2 regions of the Paenibacillus sp. FSL R5-0923 genome follow, and region 1 is predicted to be linked to the other one. Evidence: riboswitches for the same ligand, from Rfam matches in the RefSeq annotation. Region 1 holds a riboswitch; the other holds the start of a gene.
The links. A riboswitch is a leader RNA that binds a small molecule or an ion and turns the genes downstream of it on or off. The one in region 1 is predicted to bind S-adenosylmethionine.
Positions count from the first base shown of each region.

Region 2: linked by a shared signal. The riboswitch ahead of metA (homoserine O-acetyltransferase MetA) and the one ahead of MKX35_RS08265 (methionine ABC transporter ATP-binding protein) in region 1 are both predicted to bind S-adenosylmethionine.

Region 1 covers NZ_JBBPAT010000001.1:1,843,554-1,846,674, forward strand. The annotation lists gene MKX35_RS08255 (COX15/CtaA family protein) at 1-211, shown strand, start outside; gene MKX35_RS08260 (Cthe_2314 family HEPN domain-containing protein) at 321-1,055, shown strand; SAM riboswitch class I at 1,156-1,295, shown strand; gene MKX35_RS08265 (methionine ABC transporter ATP-binding protein) at 1,396-2,412, shown strand; gene MKX35_RS08270 (methionine ABC transporter permease) at 2,412-3,071, shown strand.
Region 2 covers NZ_JBBPAT010000002.1:1,171,484-1,174,604, reverse strand. The annotation lists gene MKX35_RS30305 (aminotransferase class I/II-fold pyridoxal phosphate-dependent enzyme) at 1-412, opposite strand, end outside; gene metA (homoserine O-acetyltransferase MetA) at 449-1,369, opposite strand; SAM riboswitch class I at 1,483-1,613, opposite strand; gene corA (magnesium/cobalt transporter CorA) at 2,012-2,947, shown strand; gene MKX35_RS30290 (HRDC domain-containing protein) at 3,030-3,121, opposite strand, start outside.

The DNA of each region.
Region 1 (3,121 bases):
GCTGTGCTTGATGCAGGTATTTAGTGGAGCTGCTGTTGTTTACACACTAGATAATGAAAGATTGTACATATTTGCCGCTTTGGCTCATATTTTGTTGATCGCTAGTTTGTTTGGTGTCTTATGTTATATGAGTGTAAGAGTCTGGCAGCTGAATCGCGCGAGAAATGTAGTTGTTGAAAAAAATCCAACGAATCCAATGACACCGTTGTAACACCCTTGGTAGAAAGTTCCCACCGTGGATAGAGTCGCTTTACCTGCGGAATAATAAAGTGGAAATCGGTATATCGTGGTGCTGGACAAAACTTTAGGAGGACTGGGATATGCTGCGGGTTATACTTGGAGAGCCGCCTCGAAAGAACAGCGGTGTATTGGCTGACGCGATGGAGAACATGGCCACATTTGCAGCCTTACTGCGCAAGGAAATGAACGCTCATGAGGATAATGACCATGAATACCGCAAGCTGGAGATTTGGACACGTGGATTGATCTCCTCATTGGATGAATTGGAGCAAAGCTGGTTCGCAGCTGCTTTTTACCGGAAATCGGTAATCGCTGGTTATATGGATGATATGTCACCAGTGGAACAAGGCGATTATGCGCGGTATGTTTATTTTTATAAAGATGGATTTATTCGTGTGTTCTCTCTTCTGGACAAGCTTGGAACGGTACTGAATCATTTTTATGACCTCAAAACTTCCAAATTAAAAACGCACTTTTCTTATTTTACAGTACTGCGTCAACTTCAGTTATTGAATGTGCATCCTGCGCTAGCAGATCAATTGGAACAGATCAAGAACTCTTATCGTGATCCACTGGAGAATCTACGCAAGCGCAGAAATGCTGAAATTCATTATATGAATTCCGAAATGCAGGATGATTTATGGCAGCGGCATCAAGGCTTGCATGACAAAATTCAGCTTGAGGATTTAGATAGCCATCTTGAGGATTTAAAGCAGTCCCTTGAAATGAACTGTAAAACATTAATCGCGGCATTCAGCTACAGCAATGAACAGCTGCGTAAGGAAATCAGCAAGGCAAAGCGTGTACAAACCTAAGCGTTCAAGATATTTCCTTTTGACAAAAAACAAGAAACTTACTATACTTATGCTTGCATTAAAGTCTGTACGAATTCAAATATAAAATTTCATACTCTATATCTTATCGAGAGTGGCGGAGGGATAGGCCCGATGAAGCCCGGCAACCGATTTGTATACAGCGCGATTAGCGTTATGTACAAATGTCATGGTGCTAATTCCTACAATGACGCAAGGTTTGTGGTCGTTGGCAGATGAGAAGGCATTGTCTAAATAAACACACAGAGCCTCTTGCGATCTGCATCGATCGTCGGAGGTTTTTTTGTATGGAATAAGTGAAATATAAAGGGGGCGACGAGCGTTGATTAATCTAAAAGGAATAACAAAGGTATATGGAAAAGGCAGCCATGCGGCTACAGCACTTTCCGGATTGAATTTGTCTATCGAGAAAGGTGAAATATTCGGAGTTATTGGCCATTCTGGAGCGGGGAAAAGTACATTGATCCGTTGCATTAATCTGTTGGAGCGTCCGACAGAAGGGGAAGTATGGGTAGATGGCATTGAACTAACTAAGCTTACTCAAGGTCAGCTGCAGGAACAGCGGCGCAAAATTGGGATGATTTTTCAACATTTCAATCTGCTATCTTCTGCGACGGTGTACGATAACATTGCTTTTCCTCTGCGACTCACAGGCACCTCGAGAGCAGATATTGATACTAAAGTGAAAGATTTGCTTGCCTTAGTGGGGCTTGAAGAACACCGGGATAAATATCCCTCCCAATTATCAGGCGGACAAAAGCAGCGGGTCGGCATCGCACGGGCACTTGCCAGCGACCCTGATGTGCTGCTGTGTGACGAAGCAACCTCTGCGCTTGACCCACAAACGACAGACTCTATTCTTAAGCTATTGCTCGATATTAATAAACGATTCCATCTTACCATTGTGCTGATCACTCACGAAATGCACGTGATTCAGAGCATCTGCGACCGTGTTGCGGTCATTCATGGTGGTGGTATCGTTGAGCAAGGTAAAGTTACGGAGGTATTCCTGAAGCCGCAGCATGAGGTCACTCGCGATTTCATTCGCAGTGAATCACAGAATGAGGGACCCCTTCGTACGGCGCTTGACGCTGCTGCTGGGGACAACTCTCAGGCCGTCAAAATTACTTTTTTTGGAGAGAAGACCTACGGCTCTGCACTTTCCAATGTAGTACGTGAGACAGGTGTTAGCTTCGCCATTCTGCATGGTACCATCTCAACGATAAAAGACGTACCTTATGGACAAATGATTGTTCGGTTCGAAGGTCCAGCTGAAGCGATCGCTGTGACGATAGCCGAACTAACCGCTCAAGGCCTTGAAGTGGAGGTGATTTCGTAATGAATTTCGCAGACTTAAACTGGCAAGAAATGATGGATGCTACAGTTGCTACCTTGCAAATGTTAATATTCTCTGGATTGTTCACAATTATTCTTGGTTTACCACTCGGAATTGTATTGTATTTATGGGGAAGATCGAATAGTATAGTAATCAGAGTAATTTACTCGGTCTTATCGTTCGTCGTAAACATCCTACGTTCGGTACCGTTTATCATTTTGATGGTAGCATTAATTCCATTTAGCAAAGCCGTTGTTGGAACTTCCATCGGAGTACTCGGTACGATTCCACCACTCGTGATTGGTGCAGCTCCATTCTTTGCTCGCTTGGTGGAAACGGCATTAAGAGAAGTGGATCGTGGAGTAATCGAAGCGGCGCAAGGGATGGGAGCATCCACGAATCAGATCGTTATGCGTGTTCTTTTGCCAGAGGCTCGTCCAGGTCTGCTCGCTGGGGTTACGATCACACTGGTTACACTGGTCTCCTATACGGCAATGTCCGGGATGGTAGGCGGCGGCGGGCTAGGGGATCTAGCGATTCGTTACGGATATTACCGATATGAGAAGGAAGTTATGATTATCTCTGTAGTCTTAATGGTCATACTGGTGCAACTGCTACAAATGGCCGGTGATCGACTAGTACGACATTTCACACGGAAATAAGGTACGTCCATATATAGCCTTATTCATACAAATACCAAGGATAAGAGGGG
Region 2 (3,121 bases), on a different contig from region 1:
TTGGACGACGCGAAGCTTCCAGTGCATCCAAATCATTCGTGTCTACATAAGAAGCAGTGATTCCAAACTTGGACATAATCCGTTCCAACAAACGATAGGTACCGCCGTAAAGATCCAGCGAAACGATCAGATGGTCGCCTTGAGCGAACAAGGTAAGCACTGTTTGTATCGCTGCCATCCCTGAGCTACAAGCAAATCCTGCATCTCCAGATTCCAGTTCCGCAGCTGCATTCTCAAGCACTGAACGGGTCGGACTCTTGGTGCGGCTATAATCAAACCCTGTGCTTTGACCGAGTTTTGGATGACGAAATGCCGTTGCATTATAAATCGGAAAATTAATTGCTCCTGTGGCAGGATCTTCTTGAGAACCTATTTGAGCCAGTCTACTTTCAATCCTAAGTTTGTCATCCATGATTAATGCCTCCTAATTTATATTGTAGCGCTATTATTAATAAACAATCGGGTCGATATCATAAGGCGTTTCTTGATATACATAGTAATTGAGCCAGTTAGAGAATAATAAATTGGCATGCGCACGCCACACTGCTGGAGGTGTACGTTCTGGATCATCTTTAGGGAAGTAATGTTTCGGCAAAGCCATCTCCATCCCTCTAGACACATCACGGTCATATTCCCATTTCAAGGATAGGGGATCGTATTCGGAATGTCCGGTCACAAATATTTGTTTACCGTCGTTTGTAGCCACTAGATACATACCAGCTTCTTCGGATTCCGCCAGAATCTGCAGATCTGGGTTATTCTCAATATCTTCACGGGAGACATCGGTATGACGAGAGTGTGGTACATGGAATACCTCGTCAAAGCCGCGCAACAGTTTAATGTTATTTTGATTAATCGTATGAGCGAAGACGCCAAAGCATTTCTCAGGCAATGCCACTTTACGAACACCAAAATGATGATATAAGCCTGCCTGTGCCGCCCAACAAATATGCATGGTTGAAGTCACATTGTCCTTGCTCCATTCAAAAATCTCTTTCAGTTCTTCCCAATACGATACTTCCTCGAACTCCATTTGTTCTACAGGAGCACCTGTAACGATTAAACCATCCAAACGGCGGTGGCTGATCTCGTCAAAGGTTTTGTAAAAGCTCTTCAAATGTTCAGCAGAAGTATTCTTGGAAATATGGGAACGCGGATGCAATAAAGTAACATCAACTTGTAGTGGCGAATTTCCAATTAAACGCAGCAATTGAGTCTCTGTCGTCTCTTTAGTCGGCATGAGGTTCAGAATAGCAATCCGTAGTGGACGGATATCCTGATGGAAAGCCTGACTTTCGTCCATCACAAAAATATTTTCTCCGGATAGTACTTCTTTCGCCGGTAAACTGTCGGGAATTTTAATTGGCATTGTCTTTCCACTCCTTAGCTGAATTTAGTTATTTTGCCGCACTGCGGCTTGCTGAACATAAAAAGACCTTCCTCGGAAATCGAGAAAGGTCATATCTACAGTCATATGCGCCTCTCTCATCTGCCAGAATGTTCCTGAAGACGATTAGACGTCTGCAGAAATTCCGCAAGAATTAGCACCGTGCGTTTACACGCCGGTTGCCGGGTTTCATAGGGCTAGTCCCTCCACCTGCTCTTGATAAGATTTAGCTGTATTCAATTAAATTACTTTAAAATTCACTTTAAATCATGAACCTCCTTTTCGTCAAGTCCATACAATGCTGAAGAAGCCTCAAAATCACAATAAATTTGCTTGAAAGAGGCATACTCCGTTGTTATACTAGACAAGTATTTCATACCTGAACGAAAAGAAGAGGTGAGAAGAAGGATGGAAGGCGACCCGAGCTCGCAAATATGTGTACAGAATGAGCAACCACACAGGATAATCATCAGCTTGCCGGCGGCGGGAGCAGTTCTTCTTCATGCCCTCGAAACGTCATTTGGCCCTATGTATTGATTGTACCGCCGGCCAAGCTGATTTTTTTCTCTGTGCTTAATTTAGCAGTCCCTAGTGAAGACCTGGGGATAGGAGGAGTGAAATCAGATGAAAATCCGGCTGGTAAATGCAGGGGTTTTTACACCTATTGATGAAATTGATGAAACACTAACACCCCCAACGGAAGGGTTCTATTGGATTGACGCCGATGTTGAGGATTTGGAGCTGCTTCAGCCCTTGTTCAACCTACATGATCTTGCTGTTGAGGATTGCCTTAGCGAAGAGGATCAGCGTCCAAAGATCGAAATATACGAAAGTCACTACTTTATTGTTGTAAATAGCATTCGCTTTGACGATGAAGAAATTTTCCTACGGGCACTCAATGTATTCCTTGGAAGACATTACATCATCACTGTCACGAAACAAAAGATCAATGAACTACGAATCCTGAAGCCTATGCTCTGGGAGCAAGAAGTAAGTGAACCGGATATGTTCCTTTACTTGCTAATTGACCTTGTCGTTGATAACTATTTCTCCGTCGGCGACCGAATTGAAGCTCGGATTGAGAAGCTGGAAGAAGATATCCTCATGCATACCAAAAAGTCACATCTTAGTGAAATTATCGGTCTGCGAAGTGAAATTCTATGGTTGAAGAAAATGCTGGGGCCACAAAAAGAAGTGATCAATACCCTAAATAAAAAAGACCTCCGTCTGATTGATGATCAGCTGCAGAAATATTTTAGCGACATTTATGAAAATGCGGTTAAAATATCTGAAACCTTTGAGACGTATCGCGATCTCATGGGCAACTTACGAGAGGCATACCAATCCAGTATCGCCAACCGCGCGAATGAAATTATGAGAGTCTTTACTGCGATCACAACAATATTCATGCCCCTGACCGTAATTACCGGAATCTACGGTATGAACTTTGATCATATGCCCGAGCTTCATACGAAATATGGCTATTATGGCGTTATAGGCATCATGTTGACTTTAGGCTGTGGGATGCTCTATGTTTTCCGCAAGAAGGAATGGCTATGAAACGAACCGGACGAATAAGCAAGACGAAGGCCCTGTAACCGTAAGGTATAAGGAAGCCTTCGTCTTTTTGGTATGCGCAAATTTAAAAGCTGGTCGCCATGCCCACTTTATGCGTATGCTCTCGACGGAAACGGATGCGTATCAATCGCAGACGCTCATAATAAATATCCAATC